DNA from 4 places in the Nonomuraea purpurea genome. Region 2 is predicted to be linked to each of the others. Evidence: riboswitches for the same ligand, from Rfam matches in the RefSeq annotation. Region 2 holds a riboswitch; each other region holds the start of a gene.
The links. A riboswitch is a leader RNA that binds a small molecule or an ion and turns the genes downstream of it on or off. The one in region 2 is predicted to bind cyclic di-AMP.
Positions count from the first base shown of each region.

Region 1: linked by a shared signal. The riboswitch ahead of ACFOY2_RS12735 (hypothetical protein) and the one ahead of ACFOY2_RS31795 (C40 family peptidase) in region 2 are both predicted to bind cyclic di-AMP.
Region 3: linked by a shared signal. The riboswitch ahead of ACFOY2_RS18600 (coiled-coil domain-containing protein) and the one ahead of ACFOY2_RS31795 (C40 family peptidase) in region 2 are both predicted to bind cyclic di-AMP.
Region 4: linked by a shared signal. The riboswitch ahead of ACFOY2_RS16225 (CHAP domain-containing protein) and the one ahead of ACFOY2_RS31795 (C40 family peptidase) in region 2 are both predicted to bind cyclic di-AMP.

Region 1 covers NZ_JBHSBI010000005.1:315,301-322,285, forward strand. The annotation lists gene ACFOY2_RS12700 (ABC transporter permease) at 1-62, shown strand, start outside; gene ACFOY2_RS12705 (hypothetical protein) at 64-486, opposite strand; gene ACFOY2_RS12710 (TetR/AcrR family transcriptional regulator) at 639-1,271, opposite strand; gene ACFOY2_RS12715 (hypothetical protein) at 1,329-1,622, shown strand; gene ACFOY2_RS12720 (rod shape-determining protein) at 1,698-2,684, opposite strand; gene ACFOY2_RS12725 (class I SAM-dependent methyltransferase) at 2,814-3,347, shown strand; gene ACFOY2_RS12730 (DUF5302 domain-containing protein) at 3,415-3,615, shown strand; cyclic di-AMP (ydaO/yuaA leader) riboswitch at 3,785-3,919, shown strand; gene ACFOY2_RS12735 (hypothetical protein) at 4,108-4,779, shown strand; gene ACFOY2_RS12740 (alpha/beta fold hydrolase) at 4,817-5,662, shown strand; gene ACFOY2_RS12745 (winged helix-turn-helix transcriptional regulator) at 5,684-6,034, opposite strand; gene ACFOY2_RS12750 (NAD(P)-dependent oxidoreductase) at 6,089-6,691, shown strand; gene ACFOY2_RS12755 (DUF4032 domain-containing protein) at 6,685-6,985, opposite strand, start outside.
Region 2 covers NZ_JBHSBI010000018.1:53,416-60,400, forward strand. The annotation lists gene lysX (bifunctional lysylphosphatidylglycerol synthetase/lysine--tRNA ligase LysX) at 5-1,486, shown strand; gene ACFOY2_RS31790 (LuxR C-terminal-related transcriptional regulator) at 2,314-2,526, shown strand; gene ACFOY2_RS31795 (C40 family peptidase) at 2,577-3,533, opposite strand; cyclic di-AMP (ydaO/yuaA leader) riboswitch at 3,626-3,777, opposite strand; gene ACFOY2_RS31800 (amino-acid N-acetyltransferase) at 4,054-4,611, shown strand; gene ACFOY2_RS31805 (hypothetical protein) at 4,634-5,494, opposite strand; gene ACFOY2_RS31810 (RDD family protein) at 5,615-6,142, shown strand; gene ACFOY2_RS31815 (RDD family protein) at 6,259-6,747, shown strand.
Region 3 covers NZ_JBHSBI010000008.1:354,370-361,354, forward strand. The annotation lists gene ACFOY2_RS18585 (response regulator transcription factor) at 23-619, opposite strand; gene ACFOY2_RS18590 (M50 family metallopeptidase) at 795-2,084, shown strand; gene ACFOY2_RS18595 (phosphotransferase family protein) at 2,091-3,026, opposite strand; gene ACFOY2_RS18600 (coiled-coil domain-containing protein) at 3,076-4,032, opposite strand; cyclic di-AMP (ydaO/yuaA leader) riboswitch at 4,038-4,181, opposite strand; gene galT (galactose-1-phosphate uridylyltransferase) at 4,250-5,329, opposite strand; gene ACFOY2_RS18610 (DeoR/GlpR family DNA-binding transcription regulator) at 5,326-6,105, opposite strand; gene ACFOY2_RS18615 (50S ribosomal protein bL37) at 6,248-6,325, shown strand; gene ACFOY2_RS18620 (TrpB-like pyridoxal phosphate-dependent enzyme) at 6,361-6,985, opposite strand, start outside.
Region 4 covers NZ_JBHSBI010000007.1:182,590-189,574, reverse strand. The annotation lists gene ACFOY2_RS16235 (aldo/keto reductase) at 1-644, shown strand, start outside; gene ACFOY2_RS16230 (Gfo/Idh/MocA family protein) at 664-1,617, shown strand; cyclic di-AMP (ydaO/yuaA leader) riboswitch at 1,734-1,871, shown strand; gene ACFOY2_RS16225 (CHAP domain-containing protein) at 1,884-2,582, shown strand; gene ACFOY2_RS16220 (ABC transporter ATP-binding protein) at 2,709-3,578, opposite strand; gene ACFOY2_RS16215 (hypothetical protein) at 3,580-4,365, opposite strand; gene ACFOY2_RS16210 (hypothetical protein) at 4,362-4,589, opposite strand; gene ACFOY2_RS16205 (hypothetical protein) at 4,586-5,326, opposite strand; gene ACFOY2_RS16200 (RNA polymerase sigma factor) at 5,423-5,944, opposite strand; gene ACFOY2_RS16195 (YciI family protein) at 6,161-6,598, shown strand; partial or broken gene ACFOY2_RS16190 (ATP-binding protein) at 6,905-6,985, opposite strand, start outside.

The sequences.
Region 1 (6,985 bases), on a different contig from region 2:
GCCTGTATCCGGCCATCCGCGCCTCCCGCCTCTCGCCGACCGAGGCGCTGGCCACGCCGTGACCTACCCGGTCGCGTAGCAGGTCGTCTTGCCGACGATCCGCACGCCGGGCTGCTCGCCGACGAGCACGGTCAGCTCGAACGTCAGCAGCGTCTCCGGATGCCGCAGTACCGACACGTCCTGGTCCTCGCGGAAATCCAGGTCATCGACCACCTCGGCGTACCCCAGGGCGTGCAGCCTGGCCAGCAGGCTCGCCGAGGCGTCGCTTTCGGCCCGCAGCAGCGCGCGAACCTGGCCGGGCACGCACGAACCGTCCTCGACCGTCTCGACGGTCGCGAGCCCGGCCGCGCCGAGCAGGTCGTCGGCGTCGCTGCTGAGCTGTTCGACGGCGGCCTCGATCGTCGGCGGCTCGGCCGCCTCGCTGCAGGCCGTCATCACCGCGGCGCACAAGAGCACCATGGAGAAGGCGTGACGGCGGGCGCACACGTTCGGACCATATCCGAGATCATCCGGCTCTACCGGTTGAATCCCGCAACGGCCGGCTCGCCGGCGCGAACACCGTCCCCTCAAGCCGAGCGGCGGCCCTTCACCACCTCTCCCGCCGCCCCACGGGCAGTGTCGGCCGCGAGGCGGCCGGGTCAGTTTTCGATGAGGTCGGCCGTCAGCGTTCGGTGCACCCACTCCTCCCACTGGTGCGGCGACCAGCCCCGCTCCTCGACGAACAGGAGGTAGGTCTCCGGGCTCAGCAGCCCGAACAGCACGTCGGCCGCGAACTCGACTGAGACCCCCGGCCGCGCCCCCGGTTTGCCCATGAGCGACTCGGCCGCGGACCGCTGCACCGTGTAGCGGGGATCGACGCCGCTGGGCCACAGCGCGGCCACCTCAGGATCGGTCGCCACGGCCGTGTCCAGCACTTTCACGATGCGCGCGACCCTGCCGAGCACGGCGGTCGTGCCGCTCACGTGCGCCCGCAGGTGGTCGCGCGCGCTCTCCGTCGCCATGGCGGCCACGAACCACGGCCTGTCCATGGTCGCCACCGGCTCGTCGTCGCCGGCGATCGTGACGTCCACCAGCTCTTTCAACAGCGTGCGCTTGTTGCCGAAGACGAAGTAGATCGTCTGTACGGCCACGCCCGCCTGCGCGGCGACGTCCTGCAGATTCGTGGCGCCGTAGCCGTCGCGGACGAACAGTTCTCCGGCCGCCCGCAGGATTCGCGCCCGGGTTTCCTGGGCTTTCTGCGTGCGTTTGCTGACCCTCTTGACATCGCTCATCGCTGTAGTTTAACTCTAGTCACATTAGCTAGAAGTCAACTCTAGAGAAGGACTACAGTGGCGATCCTCCGCATGACCCGCTTCACCGCCGACCCCGCCGACGCCGACCAGGTCATCGCCCGGCGCAACGACCTGATCACGGCCGTCAGAGCCGCCTACCCCGGGCTCACCGAGACCCGGCTCGCCAGGATCGACGAGCACACCTGGGTGGACTCCTGGCGCTGGGAGTCGCCCGCCACCATGGAGGCCGCGCTTGCGGGCGCGCCTTCACTGCCGCAGGCGGAGGCCGCTTTCTCGATCCTGAAGGGCCATCCCACGGCCGAGCAGGGCGAGATCGTCGACGAACGCTGACAAACGGGGCCCATCCTTTGGCGATGGGCCCCACCACGCGCCGGCCGCTGGGCTTCACAACCGGCCCAGGGCCCGTCACCGGTCCCTGAGTTTCGCGATCAGCCCCAGGTTCTCCGCGCAGCGGCCCAGCCCCAGCGCCACCGACTCCAGCGGCCGTTCGGCCCGCCGTACCGGCATGGACAGGGCGGCTCGCAGCCGCCGGCCGAGCCCGCGCAGCAGCGCGCCGCCCCCCACCAGCACCGCGCCCCGCTCCCCGAGGTCTCCGACCAGTTCGGGCGGGCAGCGTTCGACCGTGTCCACCGCCGCCCTGACGATGGCCTCCACCGGCTGCTTGGTCGCCTCGTAGATCTCCTGTACGGCCAGCGTCACCGAGCGCTCGCGTCCGGTGTCGGGGTCGCGCCCGCACACCACCACCTGCCGGTGCAGCGGCTTCCAATCGGTGCCCGCACGCCGTTTGGCCGCCTCCGCCTCGCGTTCGTCGAGCAGGACCCCGTGCTGGCGTTCGACCATGCGCACGATCGACCGGTTGACCGCCCGGCCCCCGCTGAGAACCGTGGTCGAGGCCACCACGGCCCCGTGGGAGAGCACGGCGACTCTGGCGGAGTCGTGCCCGATGTCGATCACCATGCGCCCGGCGCAGTCCTTGACCGGCAGGCCCGCGCCGAGCGCCGCCGCCAGTGCGTGCGGGACCAGCAGGATCCCCCTGACCTCCGCCTCGAACGCGACGTCGCGCAGCGCCGCCCGTTCGAGCTGTGTCGCGTTCTCCGGCAGCGCCATCACCACGCGCGGCCTGAAGAACGGCCGCCGGTGCACCTTGCGCAGGAAGTGCCTGATCATGCGCCTGGCCAGTTCGCCGTCGACCGGCAGGCCGCCGCTGACGGGCCAGAACGTCTCGCCGCCCGCGTCGTCGGCCGTGTCGGCGCCGTACCCGATGATCTTGCCCGTCAGGCTGTCCCGCATGACGGCCGAGGGCTCGTCGAGCACGATGCCCTTGCCCTTGGCGTAGATCCGGGTGCTCACCGCGCCTAGGTCCACGGCCAGGTCGCGGCCCAGAAGACTCATGTCTGGATCGGGGGCTCGAACATCATGTATGTCCTATTTCCGACCTTTCCCCAACACAACACCAGGAACGGCGCGGATCCCCTTTACCCGAGTATCGTCGGGTTTCCGATAATCTTGGAGGCTCACCTCGTGCTCGACTACGACCTGGAGGCGGCCCACTACGACGAGACCCGCGGTGGGTTGCCCCGCGCAGAGTCCGCCGCCGGGGCCGTGTGCGAGCTCGTCCCCGCCGGGGGCACGCTGCTCGACATCGCCTGCGGCACCGGGCTCGTGAGCCGGGAGCTGGCCGGGCGGGGCCTGCGGGTGCTCGGCGTGGACGCCTCCCAGGGGATGGCGCGGATCGCCGCCGGCCGGGTGGACGTGGTCCTGGGCGACGGCCGGGCGCTGCCCGTCCGCGACGGCGCGTTCGACGCCGTAGCCGTGATCTGGCTGCTGCACCTGCTGGACGACGCCCGCCCGGTGATCGCCGAGGCCGCCCGCGTGTTGCGGCCCGGGGGAGTGTTCGTCACGACGGTCGACAAGCGGGCCGCGCATGAGCGGCGAGACCACGTTCGTCGGGCACGGCCAGGGACGCTCGGGGCCCGACCCGACCTTCCGCCTGCTGGCCTTCACCCGGCTCTGAGCCCGGCCAGAGCGATGCCTGGTAGGCGTGCCGCGTCTTGAGGCCGGTTTCGCGTCATAAGCGGCTCCATGCGAAGCTGTAGAGGTCCCAACACCACGGAGGTCCTCAATGGCGGAAACACCGGAGCCGGAAACCAGCGAAACTCCCGAGGACGAGATGAAGCGCAAGTTCCGCGAGGCGCTGGAGCGCAAGCGCAACCAGGGCGCGGGCTCGGGCGCGGGTGGCAGGGGCGTCGACCCATCGAAGATTCACGGGGCGCACGGTCCGGCTGCGAGTAAGAGATCGTTCAGGCGCAAGAGCGGCGGCTGAGGCTGACATTTTTCCTTCGGGGGGTACGGGTTGCCGTGCCCCCCTTCTCTTTACCTTCTTAGGTAGATCTTCGCCCGTTTCATTATGAATCGTTTGCGTTTGTCCGGAATGTCTGGTTAAAGTAATCGCCAAAACCAGCCGGTGGCGTGGACCTCACCCAGGAGGAACCAGCCGGTTGGCGCCGAATCCCGATCATTCGGGAACCGGGGACCCAGGTTTTTGGGGTGAATCCGGCCGTGTGCCGGTAGGGCAACTCCACGCCCGAACCCGTCAGCTAACCCGGTAGGCGTGATGGAGAGGAACTGTGATCAATGCATGACCGCGTCATACCCCCAGACAGCGTAGTGCCGGCCGCCGGCTGAGCGGTTCTCCCCAGCTCTCCACGCTTTTCCCGCGCTGCGCGTAGCCGTCACCCCGTCAGGCGTCCTGTCCGGCTACCCCCTTTGCCACGGCGCGATCCCCCTGTCCCCTCGCAAAGGACTTTACGTTTTCATGACTGCTCGTTTTGGCCTGCGTTCCCTTGCCATGGTCGGCGTTTCCGCCTTCAGCGCGCTGTCCATCGCCGGCACCGCGGCCCACGCCGACTCCGACACCGACGAGAAGATCCTGCTCAAGGGCTCCACGACCGCCTCGTACTTCTGGGACGACGCCTCGGGCCGCGCGGGCGACACCGGCCTGCCGGCCAGCGGCAAGCCCATGCAGAAGGGGCTGGCCGCCAGCCCGAGCTGGCCACTGCTGACCGAGGGTTATGTGACGTACAACGGCAAGAAGCTGCCGTTCTTCGTCGGCGACCGCGGGCCGGGCGTGCCCTCCAACAACGGCATCATGCTGGACCTCGACGGCAAGACCTTCGCCGAGCTGACCGGCGGCACCTTCAACAACGACACGCTGGGCGTGGACGGGGTCGGCGGGCAGGGGCACATCAAGGTCGACTACGTCATCACCAAGTGGGGTGACGGGCCGGGCAAGAAGAACTATCCGGTGCCGTTCTCGAGTGGGGCCTACGCCGAGCGCGACAAGAACCCGGCCACGCCTCCGGAGCCTGTGGGTGAGGTCAACGAGTCGGGCAGCGCGGGCGGCGCCCTGATCGCCGGCGCCCTGGCCATGGCCGGTGGCGGCGCGGTGCTCGGGCGCGAGCGTATCCGCAAGGTCATCAAGGGCTGACTGGACCGACCCGGACCAGAATGTCATTCTGGTCCTCGTGACGATCCGCGTAGCCGCCAACGGCATCGAAATCGCCTATGAGAGCTTCGGCTCACCAGAAGGACGACCCCTGCTCCTGATCATGGGGCTGGGCGCGCAGCTCATCCACTGGGACGAAGAGCTCTGCGGGCTCCTGGCGGCCCAGGGGCACCACGTCGTACGGTTCGACAACCGCGACACGGGCCTGTCCACCCATTTCCACGACGTCGGCGCTCCCTCGGCGGGGGCGCCTTCGGCGTACCTGCTGGACGACCTGGCCGACGACGCCGCGGGGCTCATGGACGCCCTCGGCTGGCCGGCCGCCCACGTCGTGGGCGCCTCCATGGGCGGCATGGTCGCCCAGGCGCTGGCCATCCGGCATCCGGAACGCCTGCTGACGCTCACCTCGATCATGTCGACGCCCGGCCCGTCCGTCGCGCCGCCGAGCGAGGCCGCCATGGCCACCCTGATGGCCAGGCCCGCGGGTGATCGCGAATCCGTCATGGCGCAGTCGCTGGAGACGTGGTCGGTGATCGGGTCGCCCGGTTACGAGCTGGATCGCGAGCGGGTGACCGCGGTGGCCGGGCTCGCCTTCGACCGCTGCTTCGATCCCGGGGGCACCGCCCGCCAGCTGGCGGCCATCATGGCCTCGGGCGACCGGACGGAGCTGCTGGCCGGCGTCCGGGCGCCGACGCTCGTGCTGCATGGCGAGGCCGACCAGCTCGTCCCGGTCGCCGGCGGCCGGGCCACGGCGGCGGCCATCCCCGGTGCGCGGCTGGTGACCTACCCGGGGATGGGGCACGATCTGCCCCGGCCGCTCTGGCGGGACATCGTCGGCGAGATCACCAAGCACACCTCGGCCTGAGGGCCGCGAGAAGTCCGCGTTCTACGCGGACTTCTCGCGGTTGCGCAGGATCTCGGCCACGTTCTCCTCGGCCCACTGCGCCACCACCGAGACGGGGCCGTGCAGCGAGTGGCCCAGGTCCGTCAGCGTGTACTCCACCCGAGGCGGCACCTCCGCGAACACCTCCCGCGTCACCAGCCCGTCGCTCTCCATGGCCCGCAGCGTCTGCGTCAGCACCTTGGGCGTGACCCCGCCCATTCGCGTCCGCAGCCGGGTGAACCGCATCGGCCCTCCGGCGAGGCAGAGCAGCACCAGCACCGACCATTTATCGCCAATCCTGTCGAGAACCACTCGGGACGGGCAATTCTGGTTGAAAACATCGCCGGTATCCATGAGGTACTTATAGCACTATGAAGTAACCAGTATCTGATGGATACTCTTGCCGGCATGAAGCTTCTTCTCTTCGGCGCGACCGGCATGATCGGTCAGCGCATCGCCGCCGAACTGGTGAACCGCGGGCACGAGGTGACGGCAGTCAGCCGTTCGGGCCCGGTCAAGGGCGACGTGAAAGACACTGCCACGCTGGCCAAGGGCTACGACGCCATCGTCTCGGCGATCGCGCCGCCGCGCGACGGCACCGACCCCGAAGGCCCGTTCCTCGAGGCCAACCGCGCCCTGATCGAGGGGGCGCGCGCGGCAGGCGTGCGCCGGGTGATCTCCGTCGGCGGCGCGGGCAGCCTCAAGGTGGCTCCAGGGCTCGACCTGGTCGACACGCCCGAGTTCCCGGAGATCTACAAGAAGGAGTCGCTGGCGGGACGCAAGGCGCTCGGCCTCTTCCGCCAGGTCGACGACCTCGACTGGACCTACATCTCGCCGGCCGCCGAGATCGGTCCTGGCGAGCGCACGGGTATCTACCGCATCGGTCACGAGGACCTGCTCACCGACTCCGAGGGCCGCAGCTTCATCTCCGCCGAGGACTACGCGGTCGCCGTCGCGGACGAGTTGGAGAACGGCGCCCATCCGCGCCGGCGCATCACCGTCGCCTACTGAGCGGGTTCGTCGGGAAGCAGCGCCTTCTCCTCCGGCTTGTGCACCAGCACGTTGTCCACGTACGAGCGCACGGCCGAGGCCAGCCCCACGTCGGCGCCCTCCTCCTCCGACAGGTACCAGCGGTGGTCGAGGATCTCGTGGAAGAGCTGCGCGGGTTCGAGCTTGCCCCGCATGCGCGCGGGGATGGCCTCGACCGTCGGCTGGAACACCTCCGCCAGCCAGCGGTGCGCCACGATGGCCTCGTCCTCGTGGCGCAGCCCCTTGGCCACCCTGAAACCGTCGAGGTCGTTGAGC
Region 2 (6,985 bases):
TGGTGTGAGCGACGAACTTCCCGAGCAGATGCGCATCCGGAGGGAGAAGCTCGACCGCCTTCGCAGCGAGGGCGTCGATCCTTACCCGGTGAATTTCCCCCGTACGACCACCAACGTCGAGGTCAGGGAGAAATACCAGGGGCTGGAGCCCGACACCGCCACCGGCGACACGGTGGGCGTGGCGGGGCGCGTCATGCTCAACCGCGTGGGCGGCAAGCTCTGCTTCGCCACGCTCCGCGACGGCGGCGCCGACCTGCAGGTCATGATCTCCCTCGACAAGGTGGGAGAAGAGTCGCTGGCCGCGTGGAAGCGCGACGTCGACCTGGGTGACCACGTCGGGGTGACCGGCGAGGTCATCACCTCCAGGCGCGGCGAGCTGTCCATCCTGGCCGACAGTTGGCAGATCACGGCCAAGTGCCTGCGCCCGCTGCCGGAGAAGCACGTCGGCCTCACCGACCCCGAGGCGCGGGTGCGCCAGCGCTACGTCGACCTCATCGTCAACGACGAGGCCAGGACGATGGCCCGCGTCCGCAGCGCCACGGTGCGCGCGGTGCGCGACTTCTGGCACGAGGAGGGCTACCTCGAGGTCGAGACGCCGATGCTGCAGCCCATCCACGGCGGTGCCGCGGCCAGGCCGTTCAAGACCCACATCAACGCCTACGACATGGACCTTTACCTCCGCATCGCGATCGAGCTCTATCTCAAGCGGCTCGTGGTCGGGGGCATCGAGAAGGTCTTCGAGGTCAACCGCAACTTCCGCAACGAGGGCGCCGACTCCACCCACAACCCCGAGTTCACGATGGTCGAGGCCTACGGCACCTACCTCGACTACAACGACATGGCCGATCTGACGCAGCGGATGTACCAGAAGGCCGTCGTGGCCGCCCTGGACACCACCGTGGTCGTGCACGACGGGGTCGAGGTCGATCTCGGCCTCGCCGAGTGGCCGCGCATCACGCTGTACGGGGCCGTGTCGCAGGCCGTCGGGGAGGAGATCACCACGGCGACGTCGCTGGAGGAGGTCCGCAAGATCGCCGAGCGGCGCGAGATCCACTGGGACCCGAAGTGGGGTCAGGGCAAGCTCGTCCAGGAGCTCTTCGAGGAGCTCGTGGAGCACACGCTGGTGCAGCCGACGTTCGTGATGGACTACCCGCTGGAGACCTCGCCGCTGGCCCGCAATCACCGCGACGATCCGCTGGTGACGGAGAAGTGGGACCTGATCGGGTTCGGCACGGAGCTCGGCACGGCCTACTCCGAGCTGAACGACCCGATCGAGCAGCGGCGGCGGCTGGTGGAGCAGTCGTTGCTGGCCGCCGGGGGCGACCTTGAGGCCATGCAGCTCGACGAGGACTTCCTGCAGTCGCTTGAGTACGCCATGCCGCCGACCGGGGGCATGGGGGCCGGGATCGACCGGATGGTCATGGCCTTCACCGGCAAGAACATCCGGGAGACGATCCTGTTCCCGCTGGTCAAGCCCACTCACTGATGGTTTCGTCATTTCTGTCCGTGTTCGCCTGTGCGGCGGCTTCCGCTCGGCCGGTTCGAGCTCCGGGAGCCGCCGCGGACGGGTGTGCGCCGCGTCCGCCTGATCGCCACGAGCCCGCGGCGGCGGTCGCGAAATTCGCTTCTGGCCCGCCCGGTTTCCGATGCGAGGTCATCTGTAAGCCTCGGGTCAAGGCCGCGAGCAAGCGTCTGCTCAATTCGCGGAGGCGTTCGCGATCCTCTGGTGGCGCCGTCGCCATCACCATGACAGCCGAGGGCGGGCGAACCGGAAATCAGGTCAGCATCCCTCCGGGGCGGCGCGATCAACGCGAAGGCGATCGCCGCGATCCAGGGCGGAGGCGTGCGGGGCAGAGGCAGGCCCTACGTCCTGCCGGACCTGGTCGCAGGGCCGCTGCCTGGGGCGTTGCCCTGAAGAGCGGCCGGAGCGCGGGTCGCGCAGTGGCGTCGTAGACGGTCGCCACGAGCGGGTCCGCGCGCGTAAGGAAGCTTGGGCCGCGCGTCCGTGTCGCGATCCCGGACGTATTGATCACGCAGAAAATCCGGCTTTGATGGATCAAAACCCAGAACGCCGGCCGGGCTCATTACCGGTGATTCCGGAGTGTCCGATGGATCGAAGCGATCGCTCGAAGCGCGCGGGGAGCGTCCGGCATATCGCGAGTACGTCATATATAACGGAGCATGTCAATAGTGCTCGTCAAGAGCGACGATTGTCATGCTTGACGACCTTTCCAGGATGCGTTTACCGTCTGCGAGGAGCGGTTTTGGCCCTGTGGAGTGGCCCGAGTTCTGCTGTTGGGGGGAGGGCTCCCGATGGATGTGCTCACTGAAGGCGTTGAGCTGAGCCATGCGGATTTGGCGTTACTGGCGGAGCTGGCCAAGGGGGTCACCGTCGATCGAGTGGGCAGACGCCTGGATATCAGCGGACGCACCGTACGCAGGAGATTACGGTGCATCTGCGACCGCATCGGCGTGGCCACCGCGATCGAGGCCGTGGCCTGGGCCGCGCGCCGTCAGCTGATCTGAGCCTGCGGGCTCGGATCGGCTCCGACCGGCTTTCACCGGTTACATCGGCTTCAGCCGGCGATGCGGACCGCGCCGGCCCACGGCCGCCTGTCGATCGAGGCGACGCGTACGACGTCACCCGTCTGGGGGGCGTGCACCATCATGCCTCCGCCGATGTAGATGCCGACGTGGTGCAGGTCGTTGTAGAAGAACACCAGGTCGCCCGCGCGCAGCTCAGAACGGGAGACGTGCCTGCCCGCGGTCCACTGGTCGCCGGTGTAGTGGGGCAGCGAGACGCCCACGCGCTGGAAGGCGGCCATCACCAGGCCGGAGCAGTCGTAGGAGCTCGGGCCCGCCGCGCCCCAGACGTACGGCTTGAGCTGCTGCGTGAGCGCCCATCGTGCGGCCTGCGCCGCCTTGCCGCCGCCGATGACGGGCAGGTTCACATGCGTGGCCCGCGTCCCCGGGCGGCCCGCCTCGCCCAGCGCCCGGCTGTACAGGTTGCTCTCGACCCGGCCGATGAGCTTGGTGATCTTGTCGCGCCTGGTGTCAAGCTCCGCGACGATCCGCTCCATCTCGTCGATGCTGGCCTTGGCGTCGGCCCTGGCGCGGCTGGCGGCGTCCATGGCCCGGGTGACCTGGTTGACCTGCTCGCCCTGCTGCTCCTGGATCGCGTACGTGGTCGCGGCGCGGTCGAGGATCTCCTTGGGGTCGTCGGCCGCGCTGAAAACCATGGCCGTGCTGAGGCCGCCCGACATATAGGCGCTCTGGGCGAGGAGAACCGCCCTGGCACGCTTGGCGGTCAGATCGGCCTCACTGGCCGCCAGCGTCTTCTGTGCGGCCTCTGAGGTCGTCTTCGCGGTCTTGAGCTTCTCCCGCTGGCCGTTGTACTGCTCGGTCAGCGTCTCGATCTCGGTGTGAAGCTCCTCCACCTGTTTGGCGAGCTCCTTTAATGAGGGTTTCGGATCCGCGGACGCCGGGCCGGCGGGGATGGCGAACAGCAGCGCGGCGACTGTGAGACTTGCCACACCGAACCGGCGTGGCCGCCGGGCGCGTTCCGGAGGGCGGGCGTGCTTGCCCGCCGACTTCCCCCCGCGACTGTGCGTGCGCTTCACCAACCAGCTCCTCTCATGAACGCCTACCGGGTTAGCTGACGGGTTCGGGCCGGAGCAGCCCTACCGAGAGGTCTCGGATTCACCCCGATGGTGGCGTTTTGAAGGCGCCACCGGCGGTTCCCCGGCTTCCCTTGCGGGAATTGGGCGTGTCCTCCCACGCGCGACACGCAGGGGGCATCGTCGCTGGACACTAATGCACTCCGGGTTGGTGCTCAACCAGAACGCCGGATCTGTAGAGGTTTCACAACCGAAGTGTCACAGGGGGATCTCGTGATCAACCGTGTACAAGTGACTTTATGCCCTCTTTGCCCGTGGTTCCGCCGAACCTGGGTTCGTGTGGCAGCCGTGCTCACTTGGCCACAACATGTAACAGGATGGGCCGAGACATGGGAGTTAGGGCTGAGCCGTAATGACATCTGTACTCTGGAGAGCCATGGAGCAGGTGGCCGAACCGACAATGCCGGAGACCAAAGTGGTGATCCGGCGTGCCCGCACGCCCGATGTGCGGGTGGTCAGGCGCTTGGTGGACACCTACGCGGGCGCGGGACCGCGGCTCCTGGAGAAGGCCACAGTGACGCTGTACGAAGACGTACAGGAGTTCTGGGTGGCCGAACGAGACGGGCAGGTCGTCGGCTGCGGCGCGCTCCACGTGCTCTGGGAGGACCTCGCCGAGGTCCGCACGGTGGCCGTGGATCCCGAAAGCAGGGGTTTGGGCGTCGGCCGTCAGATCGTCTCCGCACTCATACGGCAGGCGAAGGATTTGGGGCTACGGCGTGTATTCTGTCTGACTTTTGAGGTTGACTTCTTCGCCAGACTCGGATTCCGCCCGATCCAGGGCACTCCGGTCTCACCCGAGGTCTACGCCGAACTGCTGGCCTCATACGACGAGGGTGTGGCGGAGTTCCTCGACCTGGAACACGTCAAGCCGAACACTCTCGGCAACACCCGCATGCTGCTGCATCTGACATCGGGTGACGCGGACCTTGGCTAGATGGAAAGGTGATTGTTGATACCTATGTCGATACGTTGGGCAGCACGGGCATGTGTCCTGACACGTGCCACACGCGCACTCGAAGCGAGGTGACACGGTGAGCACCGGACAGCCGCCGTATCCACAGGACGAATCCGGCGAGAACTCTGCGCCCCGCAATCCCCAATATGGGCAGCAGAACATGGGCCGCCACCCCAACGAGCCTGATCCTGACGCCACTGTGATCGGCTATCGGGCGGACGACGCCTTCGGCCAGCAGGGATATGGTCAGCAGCAGGGCTACGGCCAGCAGCCCCAGTACGGCCAGCAACAGGGTCAAGGCCAGCAGCAGGGCTACGGTCAGCAGCAGGGTTATGGCCAGCAACAACCCCAGTACGGCCAGCAGCCGCAGTCGCAGCCCGACTACGGGCAGCAGGGCTACGGGCAGCAGCAGGGCTATGGCCAGCAGCAACAGGGTTACGGCCAGCAGCCCGACTATGGTCAGCAGCCCGGCTACGGCCAGCAGCCTGACTACAGTCAGCAGCAGGGGTACGGTCAGCAGCAGCAGGGCTACGGGCAGCAGCCCGACTACGGCCAGCAGCCGCAGTCCCAGCCCGGCTACGGCCAGCAGCCCCAGTCGCAGCCCGGCTATGGCCAGCAGCCGCAATCCCAGCCTGACTACGGGCAGCAGGGCTACGGTCAGCAGCAGGGTTATGGTCAGCAGCCTGACTACGGGCAGCAGCAGGGCTATGGCCAGCAGCCGCAGTCGGGTCAGCAGCAGTACGGGTACGGGCAGCAGCCCCAGTCCCAGCCCGACTACGGGCAGCAGGGCTATGGGCAGCAGCAGGGCTACGGCCAGCAGCAGCAGTCCCAGCCCGGCTACGCCCAGCAGGGCTACGGGCAACAGCAGGGCTACGGCCAGCAGTACGGCGACCAGCAGCAGTACGGTCAGGCCTACGGCCAGCCGCAGGCCCCCTACGGTCAGGCCCCTTACGGCCAGGCGCCGGGCTACGGCCCGGTCGGCATGCAGCCGCCGGGTGCTCCGGCTCCGCTGGCCGAATGGTGGCAGCGCCTGGTGGCCAGGCTCATCGACGGCGTCATCCTGTTCGTCGTGAACCTCGTCATCGGCGTCATCATGGCCGCGCTGTTCCTGGCCAGCTACTCGTCGCTGGACGGAAGCAGCAGCGGTGCGTTCTCGTCGGTGGTCGTGGGCATCCTGTCGACCGTCATCTCGACGATCCTCTGGGTGTGCTACGACTTCTTCCTGCTGAAGATGAACGGCCAGACCGTCGGCAAGATGGTCATGGGGATCAAGGTCGTCCCGGTGGGGCAGCACATGCCTCCGAAGGGGCTGCCGACCGACGCCGCGCTCAAGAGGGGCGGGGTGACGTGGGGCGGCTATCTCCTCACGGCGATTCCGATCCCGATCATCAGCACGCTGCTCGGCTACGCGGTCGTGGCCGTCAACGGCGCCTCGCAGTTGTGGGACAAGCCGCTGCAGCAGACGTTCGCGGACAAGGTCGCGGGCACCGTGGTGGTCAAGATCAAGTAGTCTGCGCGAGACGTAAAACAGGGGCCGGCTTCGCGCCGGCCTCTGTTTTGTGTGTGGGGGCCCGTACCAAAATGGGAGGACCCCGCAGGGGCCGCCGATGATGTGAGGTGGAGGTTATGGCCGGGACGCCGCCGTGGCCGGGCGAGCTGCCCGCTGAATGGTGGGAACGGTTGGCTGCCCGGTCGATTGAAGCGCTCGTCTTCGGGGTCTTCTATTACATTCTGTTCATCCTTCTGTGGGGCATCTTCCGAACTGTCGGGGTGTTGGAGGTGTTCCACGGCCGCTTGCCCGGTGTGTTCGCATGGTTGGTGGCCGGGTTGGGTTATGCGGGCTACGACTGGTGGGCACATTCCCGGCGTGGCAGGACGTTCGGCAAGGCGATCATGCGGATTCGCCTGGCGCCGGCGGAGTCACCGCCCAGGGCGCTGCTCAAACGGGCCCTGGTCTATCCGGGGCCGATCATGCTGATGGGCATTCCCGTGGTCAATCTGCTGGCCGGAATGCTGCTGTTCGCCGTCGGGTTGCTCATCCTGATCGACAAGCCGCTGGAGCGGGGGCCGCACGACAGGCTGGCGGGAACACGCGTCGTTAAAGATCTTCGCTGAGCCATCCGTACCTGCGTGGATGCCTTTTCGCAAAATTTTCCCTTGATCCGGTAAGGAGCCTGGAGAGACTGGCATTAGGCTATGGGACGTCCGGGTTGCCGGATGTTGGTGTCCCTGTGACGCGTAGGGCATGTGTGTGCCGCTATGGTCGGGTGCGGGTGGTTGTGGCCTTGCACGTCCATCGGCGGCGCCGTGCTCCCCCTGGTCGCGCAGGTTGCGCAAAAAGCGCCCCCGAAAC
Region 3 (6,985 bases), on a different contig from region 2:
TCACCCGGGGTCCCGTCGGCTCTCACAGCCACCCGAAGTCGATGGCGATGCGCACGGCGTCGAGCCGGTTGCGGGCGCCTGTCTTGCACATGATCCGCGACAGGTGGTTGCGCACGGTGCCGACCGACAGGAAGAGCTGGTCGGCGATCTCCGTCGAACGCGCGCCGCCCGCCGCGATTCTCAGCACGTCGAGCTCCCGCCTGGTCAGCGGATTGGTCGCGCTCTGCAGCGCCGCCACGGCCAATTCCGCCTCGATGGCCCGGCGGCCGGCGGCGACCTGGCGCACCCCCTCGGCCAGCCGTTCCGGCGCGACGCACAGGCTCAGGAACCCGAGCGCGCGCACCGACAGCGCCTTGCGCACCTGACCGGGATTGGGTTTGGCCGACAGCAGCAGCACCCCGCAGCGCGGCGTCTGCGCGGCGAGCGCGGCGGCCACCGGCAGCCCCGGTAGGTCGAGGTCGACGACGGCCACGTCGGGCCCGCTCGACAGCGCCGCCGGCAGCACCTCCTCCGGGTGGCAGGCCTCGGCGACGACACGCAGGTCAGGCTCGGCATCGAGGGTGGCGAGCAGGCCACGGCGCACCAAGGGCAGGTGTTCCGCGATCAGTATCCGGATCAAGACGTCCCCCTCCATTGTCTCCCAGCGTCATCGTTTGATCGCGTACTGTCAATGCTCGCGAAAAGGCATGGAAGCCGTCAGGTGCGGTGAGTTCGACTACCCTTGGGCTGTCGGACCCTTCTGTCGGCACCTGTCGTCTGCTACGGAGCGCGCCCAGATGAATTGGCTCTATCTCGTGGGGATCATCATTTTCCTCGTCGGGCTGATGTTCTCCATCGCGCTGCACGAGATCGGCCACCTAGTGCCCGCCAAGCTCTTCGGCGTCAAGGTGACGCAGTACATGGTCGGCTTCGGCTCGACGCTCTGGTCACGGCGCAAGGGCGATACCGAGTACGGCATCAAGTGGATCCCCTTCGGCGGCTACATCCGCATGATCGGCATGCTGCCTCCGCGTCCTGGCGACGACCCTGCCAAGGTCAGGAGCACCGCGACGGGGCCGTTCCAGGGGCTCATCGAGTCCGCCCGCGACGCCGCCCAGGAAGAGGTCCGGCCGGGCGACGAAGACCGCGTCTTCTACCGCAAGAAGTGGTGGCAGAAGGTCATCATCATGTCCGGCGGCCCGTTGATGAACTTCGTGCTCGCCTTCGTCTTCTTCGCCATCCTGCTCGTCGGCATCGGCCTGCCCGTCCGGGCCCCGATCGTCTCCCCCGACACCAACACGTGCGTGATCCCTGTCTCCGAGCAGCGCACCGAGTGCAAGCCCACCGACCAGCTCACCCCGGCCGCCCAGGCGGGCCTGAAGCCCGGCGACCACCTGGTCTCCCTCGGCGGCCAGAAGATCGGCTCCTGGGACGACGCCACCCGCCTGATCCGCTCCCACGGCGCAGGCCCGGTCGCGCTCGGCATCGTCCGCGACGGCAAGGCCATGACGCTCAACGTCACGCTCATCGCCCAGGACCGGCCCAACCTCCAGGACCCCAAGAAGATCGACAAGAACGTCGGCTTCCTGGGCGTCCTGCCCGCCGAGGTCATGCAGCGCCAGAACCTGGGCCAGGTCCTCGGCTACATGGGCGAGGTGACGGCCAGGGTGGCGGGCTCGCTCGTCAACCTGCCGGAGAAGATGGTCGGCGTCTGGCACGCGGCCTTCTCGGGCGAGAAGCGCGACCCGGAAGGGCCGGTGGGCGTGGTCGGGGCCGGCCGCATGGGCGGCGAGATTCTCTCCTCCGACCTGTTGTCGGACGAGCAGAAGATCGCCTTCTTCGTCAACCTGCTGGCCGGCTTCAACCTGGCGATCGGCATGTTCAACCTGATCCCGCTGCTGCCGATGGACGGCGGCCACGTCGCCGGCGGGCTGTGGGAGGGCGTCAAGCGGGCCTACGCCAAGGTGATGCGGCGGCCTGAGCCCAGGTACGTGGACATCGCCAAGGTGCTGCCGCTGACGTACGTGGTCGCCATCGTGATGGTGATCATGGCCGGCCTGCTCGTCTACGCCGACCTGATCAACCCCCTCACCCTGACCGGCTGAGCGGCGTCAGGACGAGCTGCGCTTGAGAAGGGTCACGCACCAGCGGAAGTGACCGTCGCCGCCGTCTGAGGAGAACAAGTCGTAGGTGGCCAGGGCATAGGCCGTCTGGTACAGCGCCAGCGTTTCCTGGGAGTAGCGCAGCTCGGCGGCGAAGAGGCGGGTAAGGGCCGCGACGTGCTCTTCGGCGTAAGGCCCGTACATGTCCCAGACGGCAGCCGTGATGGCGGCCTCGAAGGCAGGGTCGCCGGCGGTGGTGAAGAAGCCGAAGTCGAGGACGGCGACAGGGCGGCCGGCGTCGTCGACATGGACGTTCGGCGGGACGAGATCCCCGTGGACGACGGTGACGGACGTGTCAGGCAGTGCCTTGAGAGCCTGAACAGCCCGTACGACCTTTGCGTCAAGGTCCGGGACATGGGCGGCGAGCAGGTCGCCGTGCCGGTGGGCCGCGCGTTCGACGACGGCGGCCAGGGCGTCGGGGAAGCGGGTGTGACCCCGCCAAAGTGGCCGGTCGTCGCCTTGGACCTTGAGGCGTCGCATGGCTTCGGTGCCCGGGATGGTGGCAAGGGCGCGCAGGACCGTGAGGAGCGCATCAGTCTCTCCAGAGGTCAGGTCGCGGCCGGGCGGTCGCACCGCTGAGTCCGGCCGCAGTGGCGACCCGGTCAATTCCCGCTCATAGGTGACGACGGTGCCCTCATGCTCCTCAACCATCAGGATCTCTGGCGTGGAGAAGGGCAACGGGTGGCGAGCGATGTCCGCATAGACCTGACGTGTCAGGTTGAGGTCCTCTGGCGGTCTTCCGTCCCATACTTTGGCGATCACTCCCTCGCCGAGCCAGTAGACGGCACCTTCGACACCGGCGGCCAGTGGCCGGGCGGCGTGGTAGCCGCGGTGCGCGAAGTACTGAAGCCAGTCGGCGGTGTGCCTTTGCCGGTAGTCGACCATGGGATGAGTACACCCGTTCTGGTCCGCCCGCGCACGCGGCCCTGCGCTGTCACTGCATCGAGATGTGCACGTGGTCGAAGTGGTTCTCGGTGACGCTGCCGCGATCCGACATCCCCTCCCAGCCCGAGCCCTGGTTGATGCGCTGTCTCCAGATCACGTACTTGACGCCCAGCTTGTCCTTGTTCTTGATCGCCCAGTCCGCGATGCGGTCGCCCAGGGCGTTGTTGATGGCCGACGGCATCGAGCCGCCCGTGCTCATCATGAAGTCGCAGGCCCGTCCGAGCGGATGCTCGCCGCTGGCGCCGGCTCGGAAACAGCCCACGTCGAACGGCAGCGCGAAGTTCTTGCCGACCTGTTCCTTCATGATGCGCGTACGGGAGGTGATGTTGTCGGAACCCGAGGGGAGTTCGGGCGTCCAACTGCCGTTGGACTTGCGGCCCGTGCCGAACGGCACCAGGTCCTGGAGCTTGTTCTGGATGTCCTTGATGACGTCCTTGGCCTCGTCGCGCTGGCGGGCGACCTCGGCCGCGTCCCCGCCGATCTTGGTGGCGAGCGCGGCGGCCTCGTCGGATGCCCGCTTCTTGTCGTCGCGCGCCTTGGCCACGCTCTGAACCAGGGCCTGCTGCTCGGCGGTCAACTGGCTCATCAGGGCGGCGCCGGGGGCGTTCTGGGCCATCAGGAAGCTGGGGATCGAGCGCTCCTCGTTCTGGTAGCTCATCCTGGCGAGCTCGGCGACGCGCTGCTCGGCCGTGGCCAGCGTCTGGTCGGCGGTGGTCAGGCGCTGCTTGGCCGTCTTGGCGGCCTCCCGCGCCTGGGCCAGCTCGACGCGCTTGAGGTTGTACTTCTCGATGAGCTTGTCGACCTTGCCGTTGAGCTGCTTGAGCTGGGTGCGCAGCTCGGCTTCCGACGGTTTGGGGGCGGCCGACGCCACGCCCGCCGGGAGGACGGCGATGGCGGTGGCGGTGATGAGGCCGATGGCAAGGTTCGCGGGGGACGAAGCCGCCACGTGGTGATTCCTCTCCCTCTGCCGACCGGGTTAGCTGACGGGTTCGGGCGGGGAGCTGCGATTTTCCCTACCACGTATGTGGATTCACCCCAGGTGCGATGGGTCCCCGGTTCCCGGGTGACGCGCCCGGGATTAGGCCTGCAACGGCAGTTGCGGCCGGTGCATATTGGGATGTTAGTGGTAGATCACGGGTAATGCGACCTTAAGGAGAAATCTATTAGTGATCAATCTGTGATCGGAGCATGCTCGCGGCCTCCTCCGGCAGCACGTCGTTGACGAAGGCGCCCATCGCCGACTCCGAGCCCGCCAGGAACTTGAGCTTGTTCGGCGCCCGCCTGACGCTGAACAGCTCCAGGTGCAGATAGGCCAGGTCACGGTCCTGACGCACGGGCGCCTGGTGCCAGGCCGCGATGTAGGGCATCACGAGCCCGAACAGCCCGTCGAAGGCCCGCAGCACCGAGGTGTACAGCGGTGCGAACGCGGCACGTTCCGCCTCCGACAACGCCGCCAGATCGGGCACCTGCCGGTGCGGATAGAGGTGCACCTCGAACGGCCAGCGCGCCGCGGCGGGCACGAACGCCGTCCACAGCTCGTTGGCGGCCACCACCCGCGTCCCCGCGGCACGCTCGGCCGCCAGCACGTCGGCGAACAGGTTGCCCGGCCCCTTGTGACGGGCGGCGGCGCCGAGCTGGAGCTTGGTGCGCGGCGTGACGTACGGGTAGGCGTAGATCTGGCCGTGGGGGTGGGCCAGCGTGATGCCGATCTCCTCGCCCCGGTTCTCGAAGCAGAACACCTGCTCCACGCCCTCCACCCCGGACAGCTCGGCCGTGCGGTCGGCCCACGCCTCCATCACCAGCTCGACCTGGGCGTCGGAGAGCCGGGAGAAGGACGAGGAGTGGTCGGAGGTAAAGCAGACCACCTCGCACCGCCCCACTCCCGGGCGGACCTCACTCAGCCCGCCCACATCCTGATAAGTCCCCAAATTTCCGGAAAAAGAGGGGAAGCGGTTCTCGAACACCACCACGTCGTAGTCGTACGCCGGGATCTCCGTCGACCTCGTCTCCGACGACGGGCACAGCGGGCATTCGGCGGCCGTGCCCGTCGGCAGGAACGTCCGCGTCTGCCGGTGCCCCGCCATCGCGATCCACTCCTCGGTCAGCGGGTCGTAGCGCAGCTCGGAGGCCACCGGCCGGGGACCGAGCGCCCGCCGGTCGATCGCGCTCCTGCCGGCGTCGTCCCGCCGGTCGAAGTAGATCAGCTCTCGGCCGTCGGCCAGGTGGGTGATGGTGCGCTTCAAGGCGAGCCCTCCGCGATGATCAGTTCGCCGGCCCGTTCGGCCAGGTCGGTACGTGCGTTCTCGGGCAGCCCCGCGTCGCTGATGACCACGTCGGCCTCGCTCAGCTCGGCGATGGTGCTGATGCCGACCGTGTTCCACTTTGTGTGGTCGGCGGGGATGACCAGCCGGTGGGCCGCCGCCACCAACTCTCTGTCGGTCTCTGACTCCAGCAGGTTGGGCGTGGTGAACCCGGCCCGCACGCTCATCCCGTGCACCCCCAGGAAGAGCGTGTCCACGTGCAGGCGGCGGATCGCGGCCACGGCCACCGGGCCGACCAGCGCGTCGGAGGGCGTGCGCACGCCGCCGGTCAGCACGACCGTGCGGTCGGCGCGCGGGTTGCGGTGGAAGACCTCGGCGACGGGGATCGAGTTGGTGATCACGGTGAGCTCGGGCACGCCGATCAGGTGGTGGGCCAGCGCCCACGTCGTGGTGCCCGCGGACAGCGCCACCGCCGTGCCGGGGCGGACCAGCCGGGCCGCCTGCCGGGCGATGGCCTCCTTCTCCTGCTGCTGGCGGGCGGATTTGGCGGCGAAGCCGGGCTCTTCCGTGGAGCCGGGGCCTAGGGCGGTCGCGCCTCCGTGTACCTTCTCCAGCAGCCCACGCTCGGCCAGGACCTCGAGGTCGCGGCGGATGGTCATGTCGGAGACGCCCAGTTCGCGGACGAGATCGGCCACCCGGACGCCGCCGCTGCTGCGCACGCGTTCGAGGATCGTCTGCTGACGCTGCTGTGCGAGCACGCCCGCTCCTTCCAACAGATTCCACCAAATTATGACATGAATTTGTTGGGGAATGTTAGTTCGCGCGGCCTGCTTGCCTGGTCGCCGCAGGCGCGAGACGTTGAGAGTGTCGGACGAGACCCGATCACTCGGAGGCGAGCTTATGGCCAGGCGCGCACGCAAGGGCAAGGCACGCAAGAAGAAGAAGGCGAACCACGGTAAGCGCCCCACCGCACGTTGACGGGTGGCCGCCCGCCCGGCGGCCACCCCGACGCCTCACCCCGGCAGCTCGGTGAGCGCCTGGTCGATGCGCTCCTGCGGAAGCGTGTAGTCCTCCAGCCGCCCCGACAGGTAGCGGTCGTAGGCGGCCAGATCGAAATGACCGTGGCCGCACAGCGCGGTCAGGATCACCTTCTCCTCGCCGCTCTCCTTGCAGCGCAGGGCCTCGGCGATGGTCTCGGCCAGCGCGTGCGTGGGCTCGGGCGCCGGGACGATGCCCTCCGTCCGCGCGAAGCGCACACCGGCCTCGAAACACTCGTTCTGGGAGCGGGTGACGGCCTCGAACAGGCCCAGCTCGTACATGTGCGACAACAACGGCGACATGCCGTGATAGCGCAGCCCGCCCGCGTGGATCGGATCCGGCACGAACGAGTGCCCCAGCGTGTGCATCTTGAGCAGCGGCGTGAGCCCGGCCGTGTCGCCGAAGTCGTAGGCGTAGGTGCCGCGCGTGAACGACGGGCAGGCCGCGGGCTCGACCGCGCGGAACACCGTCCCGATGCGCCCCGCCAGCTTCTCGCGCAGGAACGGGAAGGCGAGGCCGGCGAAGTTCGAGCCGCCGCCCGTACAGCCGATGACCAGGTCGGGCAGCTCGGGGAGCTGCTCGAGTGCCTCCTCGCCGATC
Region 4 (6,985 bases), on a different contig from region 2:
GCGCCGCGGAGCGGCCTCGTCACAAACTGTTCGTCACGACCAAGCTGTGGAACGCCGACCACGACCGCGCGGAGGCCGCCTTCGAGGAGAGCCTGTCCAGGCTGGGCCTCGATTACATAGATCTTTTCCTCATCCACTGGCCCGTGCCGCAGCAGGACAAGTACGTGCGGGCGTGGAAGGCGCTGGAGAAGATCTACCGAAGCGGGCGGGCCAAGGCCATCGGCACCGCGAACTTCACCGTCCCGGCCCTGATCAGACTGATGGATGAGACCGACATCACACCGTCCATCAACCAGATCGAGCTCCATCCGTACCTGCAGCAGCGGGAGATGCGGCGCTTCCACGAGGCCAACGGCATCCTGACCGAGGCGTGGAGCCCGCTCGGGCACGGCAAGGGGCTGCTGGCGGACCCGGCGCTGGCGGTGCTGTCGGACAAGCACGGCAAGACGCCCGCGCAGATCGTGCTCCGCTGGCACCTGCAGCTCGGCAACGTCGTCATTCCCAAGTCCGTGACGCCGGCGCGGATCGCCGAGAACTTCGACGTGTTCGACTTCGTCCTCGACCACGAGGACCTGGCCGCCATCGGCGCGATGAACAAGGGACTGCGCACCGGGCCCGACCCCGAGACGTTCAACATGACCTGATGGGGCTACGATCTCCCTGGTGCGGGATTTCACGTGGGGAATAGCGGCGACAGGCACCATCGCGCGGACCGTGGGCGCGGCCATCGTGGCGGAGCCGGGCATGCGGGTGGCTGCCGTCGGCTCCAGGAACCTGGGCCGGGCGCAGGACCTGGCGGCGAGGCTGGGCGCTGAGTCGGCGTACGACTCCTATGAGCGGCTGTGCGCCGATCCGGCCGTGGACGCGATCTACGTGGCGACCCCGCACGCCCAGCACCTGCAGGTCGCCGAGGCGGCCATCGCCGCGGGCAAGGCCGTGTTGTGCGAGAAGCCGCTGGCCGCCACCGTGGACGACGCGGAGAAGATGGTGCGCCTGGCGCGCGAGGCGGGCGTGTTCCTGATGGAAGCCATGTGGATGCGGTTCAATCCGCTCATTCAGATGGTGGCGGCCGATCCGCGTTTCGGGGAGATCCGCTCGATCCATGCCAGTTTCGGCTTCGCCCGTCCCTACGATCCCGTGCACCGGCTGTGGGCGCCCGAGCTGGGCGGCGGGGCCCTGCTGGACCTGGGGATCTACCCGTTCGGCCTGGCCCAGCTCCTCCTGGGCATGCCCTCCGGCCTGCGGGTCACCGGGGCTTTGGCGCCCAACGGGGTGGATGCGGAGGCGGGCGGGGTGCTGCTCTACCCGGGCGGCAGGAAGGCTCTGGTGGAAACCTCGTTGCTCGGGAATTACCCCAACGATGCCAGTGTTGTGGGTACCGAGATGCGCGCGGACATTCTGGCCCCGTTCTGGGCCCCGCAGCGGATTCTCCTCACCGGGCCGTCCATGGAGCCGGAGGAGCATGTGCTCGATCCGGCCGACAACGGATACGCCGGGGAGCTCCGCGAGGTCCGTGACGCGACTGCCGACGGCCGGACGGAAAGCTCGATCATGCCGCTGGATGAATCCCTTGCCATGATGGAGCTGCTGGCCGAGGCGCGCAGGCAACTTGCCTGAGCTGGGCTTTATGGACTTGTAATCCTCTTGCCTCATGTATTACTTTGTGGGCATCTCGTGATAAATGTCCGGTTTGTCCGGCAATGTCCAACCATCGCGTGACACATCGCAGGATCGTCCTGTGACCGCTGAATCCGCCCCTGGGCGGAACCGGGGACCCATGTCCTTTGGGGTGAATCGGCACTCCGGTGCCGTAGGGCAGCTTCCACGCCCGAACCCGTCAGCTAACCCGGTAAGCGGCATGGAAGCAAGGAGTAACCCCCTCGATGGCCAAGCATCTGTTCAACGTCTCGAAGAGCAACATCGCTCGCGCCGCGATCGGCGCGACCATCGCCGCCTCCGCCCTGGTCGGACACGCTGTGACGGCCGACGCGGACTCTGCCACCGGCGTAGCCGCGGCCACCGGCGCCCGGCACCCCGACACCGCCCTCGCCGCCCACGAGGCAGGCGCCAAGTCGGAAACCAAGATCAACGTCACCGCCGACCAGGTTCTGGCGCTCGCCAAGGCCCAGGTCGGCACCTCGGAGAACGCCTACGGCGGCGGCACCCCGTACCAGAAGTGGTACGCCGCCTCGGAGCGGGCCGCCGAGACCATCGCCCGTGACGGCGGCAGCCGCGCCGGGTACCTGAATGCCGCCTGGTGCTCGATGTTCATCTCCTGGGTCGGCGACCAGACCGGCGCCCGCCCGCAGATCGGCTGGGACGCCTGGACCGTCGCCCACGCCAAGTGGTTCGCCGGCAACCACCGCTTCGGCGACGCGCCCAAGCCCGGCGCCGTGGTGTTCTTCTCCTGGAGCGGCAGCAAGAGCCTCGACGACATCCAGCACGTCGGATTCGTCGAGAAGGACAACAAGAACGGCACCATCTCCACGGTCGAGGGCAACACCGGCAACGGCAAGGTCGAGGAGCGGGTCCGTCCGAAGTGGCAGGTCGTCGGCTACGGCTACCCCGAGTACCGCGCCTGACCTCCCGCGGTCGGCTGACGGAACGAGCGCGCGTCCCCCGCACGGGGCGCGCGCTCTTTCGTATCCGGAAATATCCAACCATGGACGTCCTTCCGGGCCGGGCCGCGACCTTCCGGGCCGGGCGGGTCAGCGGGTGGTGCCGTCCATGAGGGCCAGGTAGCCGTCCTCCAGGGTCGGCTCCGCGGGCAGGGCGTCCGGGGCCGGGGGCGTGGCGGCCACCACGCGGTAACGCATGCCCGCCCCCTCCGGCAGCATCGACACGACCCGCCCGGCGGCCGGCGCCGCCCCCGGCGTGGTGACCGTCCACACCCGGCCGTCGGCGCGGGCGAGCAGCTCGCTCACCGTCCCCCGGAACGCCAGCCGTCCCTTCGCCAGCACCGCCAGCGACTGGCACGTCTGCGCCACGTCGTCCACGATGTGCGTGCTCAGCAGGACCGTACGATCTCCCGCCAGCCTCGACAGCAACATCCGGAACCGGATCCGCTCCTCCGGATCGAGCCCGGTCGTCGGCTCGTCCACGACCAGCAGCCGCGGATCGGCCAGCAGCGCCTGCGCGATGCCGACCCGCCGCAACATCCCCCCGGAGAACCCCTTCAGCTTGCGGTCGGCCACCTCCGACAGCGCCACCACCTCCAGCAGTTCGCTGATCCTGCGCCGTCGCGCCGAGCGCTCGTGCAGCCCCTTGAGCAGCGCGATGTAGTCCAGGAACCGCCGCGCGGTCAGGTCCGGGTAAACACCGAGGTCCTGGGGCAGGTAGCCGAGCGTCCGCTGCACGGCCAGCCGACCGTCGGCGGTCGCCAGGTCGTGGCCGCCGATGACCACCCGGCCCGAGGTCGGCTTCAGCAGCCCGGCCAGGATGCGCATGAACGTGGTCTTGCCCGCGCCGTTCGAGCCCAGCAGGCCGTACATGCCGGTCGGGATCTCCAGGGTCAGGCCGTCCAGCGCGCGGACGCCGCCCTTGTAGATCTTGGTCAGGCCGGAGACGTCGATGCGCATGTCAGGACTCGCTTCTGGAGGCGTGGAGACAGAGGAGGAACAGCATGACCGCCGAGAGCGCGATCATCACGCCGATCCACAAAACGGCGGTGCCCGGGGAGGACGCGGGGCGCAGGAAGTCGAACACGGCGGGCGGGCCGGGACCGTAGTCGACCGTGGGCGGAGCCAGCAGCCCATTTCTGACGTAGTCACCGGTCGCGTCGAAGATCGTTTGCGAGATGGTCGGCATCATTCCCTTGGGGATGAGGTTGCCCCAGAACCAGTACGCGACGAACAGCACCCGGAAGACCATCGGCGGCACCAGCAGCGGCCCCGCGAACGCCAGCGCGCCCAGGAAGGCCAGCCCCGGCACGATCGAGGCCGTGAAGTTCAGCGTCGCCCACCACAGCGCCGACGGCTGCCCCTCCATGACCACGAAGAGCAGCGCCCGCCCGAAGTAGGCCACCGCGAACGGCACCGCCGTGGCCGCGCACGCGCCCGCGTACGCGCCCATCAGGCGCGCCGTGGAGTTCGTCGGAGTCGCGGCCAGGATCGGCTCCACTCGCAGCACCCGATCGCGTACCGGCCGGTCGGCCAGCATGCAACCGTAGACGAGGGGCAGCAGGCTCGTCAGGAGCCGCGCCGCGGTGGCCATCCCCTGCCACGGCTCCTGTCCATCGTCGTAGCCCATATCCAGCGTCCAGAACGGCGGCATGGCCGCGGTGACCGCGAAGGCCAGGCCGTACATGATCCACAACGACCGGCGGCGCACCTGCATGCCGAACGCGTACCGGAACGTGGCGATCACTCGGCGCCCCCCAGCAGCCACCACGCCGCCGTGCCGCGCAGGGCCACCGATCCGAGGAAGCCCAGTGCCGCCAGGCACACCATCGGTGCCGGCCAGACGAGTTGGCCCACCACGCCGCTGTAGGCGAACGTCCACCACCCGCTCACCATCAGCACCGCCGGCACCATGAGCGCGCACAGCCCGGCGCGCCGTGCCCCGTGCCGCCAGAGATCCACGGGTTTCACGACGGGTGAGTAGCGCCCGAGCGCCGGATGGGTTCACCCCGGCCCGCGAGCACGATCGCGGCCGCTCCCAGCAGCGCGGCCAGCGCGAGCGTCCACGGCCCGCTTGTCCAGACGAGCCGGTACGCGGGCGGCACCGGAATGTCCGTGACCGCCAGCGCGGACAGGCTCCAGGCCGCCAGCGCCACCCCGATCGCCCCTCCGGGATTCCAGCACACCGACAACAGCAGGCTCAGCCCGGCCAGCAGCGCCATCGGCCCCAGCCAGAGCGCCACCAACTCGGTCAGCCCGAGCAGCGATATCCCGGACACCGCCAGCAACCCTGAGGCCAGCAGCGCCAGCGCCAAGTCGTATCCGAGGACCAGCGTCGCCCGCGCGAGCAGCAGCACGCGCGGCGAGGTCGGCGTCGCGGCGACCACCTCGAACGCCCTGTCGCGCTCCGGCCCATACAGCCCCGCCACGCCGATCCCCGCGACCAGCGGCGCCGCCAGCCCGAGCAGCGTCTGGGGAAACATCCCCCTGAACACGCTGAACCCGGCGCACGCCGCCATGACCGCGAAGGACGCCGCCCACACCCCCGGATGCAGCAGCCGCGCCTCCGTCAGCAGCAGCTGCCACGCCCGCTGCGGCGCCGGCACCGCGTGGGCCCGCACGTCGCCCAGCCCGCCCTCGGCCGCCGACGCGGCCAGCACCTCCCGAATGATCCGCTCCGCGGGCGGCGGCTCCGGCCGATCGTTCATCCCAGCACCTCCTTCAGCCCACCAGATCGTCCATCTCAGCGTCTCCGCGAGCCCGCAGATCGGTCACTTCAGCGCGTCCCTGAGCCCGCAGATCGGTCACCTCAGCACCTCCCTGAGCCGCGTCCGCGCCAGGTGCAGGCGGCTCTTCACCGTGCCGACGGGGATCCCCAGCATCGCGGCGACCTCCTGGTGTGAGCGATCCTCCAGGAAGTGCAGCACCACGACGTCCCGCTGCGCCGGCGGCAGCCGCGACAGCGCCGCCTCCAGGAAGTCGCCGCCGACGGCCAGCTCCTCCGGCCCCGGCAGCCCGTCGGCCCGCTCATACGGCTCGGCGGCGGCCGGCGGCGGTGTGCCGCGTAACCGGTTGTGCGCCTGCCTGCGCGCGATCCCGAACAGCCACGTGCTCACGCTCGACCGCCCCTGGAACGACCCGGCGGAACGCCACACGGCCAGCAGCGTGTCCTGGAGGATCTCCTCGGCCGTCCCCCTGTCGCCGGCCAGGCGGAGCAGGAAGGCGAACAGCGGCTCGGCGTAGCGCTCGTACAGGTCGCTCAGCGCACCCGTGTCGCCGTCGGACACCCTGGACAGAGTGCGCACATCCGGATCGATCCCCTTCATCGCCATGTTCGTAGCAGCGGGAAGCCCTTGTGGTTCACCACTCCAGGAAGAAATCCGCCGGGCGCGCGGGGCGACCGCAGCTCATCGGCTCTGGGGCGAGGGCCTTTACAAAGTAGATCTATATTCTGTGCGTTAGATTTCCGGAGATATGTCGATCCGGCGGCCGGTCGTTCGACGCGTTGGCGAGACAGACGAACGGAGCCGAAGGGAAAACCGATGAAATTCATGATCGTGGGCAAGGCCAGCCCGGAGACCGAGGCCGGAGCGCTGCCCAGCCAGGAGCTCGTCGACAACATGCAGGCATACAACGAGTCGCTGGCCAAGGCGGGAGTGCTGCTGGCGGCCGAAGGGCTCTACCCGAGCTCGCACGGGGCCCAGATCGCCTACAGCGGCGGCAAGGCGAGCGTCATCGACGGGCCGTTCGCAGAGGCCAAGGAGCTGATCGCCGGGTTCTGGCTGATCCAGGTGAAGTCGCGGGAAGAGGCCATCGAGTGGGCCCTGCGGCTGCCGGTCCCGCCCGGTCACGACGGGATCGGGCTGGACGTGTGGCAGGTGTTCGACGCCTCGGACCTGCCCGATGACTCGATGACGCCCGAGGCCAGAAAGCGCGAGGAGGCACTGCGCGACCGCCTCGGCGTCGACCCCGCATCCTGACGCGACCGGCGCCCTCCCGGCACGTTTGTCCAGGACAGACGACCTTTCTGACGTGGCCGGCCAGACCCACGGCCCTTGAATGTGCGCGAGGTTCAAGGGGCCGTACTGGTGGAAGGCCGATCAGGAATCTGTGGTCGCCTCCCATAGCGCGGACAGCGGGAGGGCGCGCATTCGGTCGCCGAAAGGGAGCGCTTCCTGACCCGCGTAGAGGACGAATCCGGCGATGAGACGGTCACCGAGTTTACGGGCCAGGTGCTGGAGCCCCCTGAAGTCATCGGCGCGAACGGTCTCCGCCGCCTTCACTTCGATCCCGACGACTTCGCCGGAGGCCCGTTCCAGGATGCCGTCCACTTCGACGTTGTCGCGGTCGCGGTAGTGGTAGAGGCG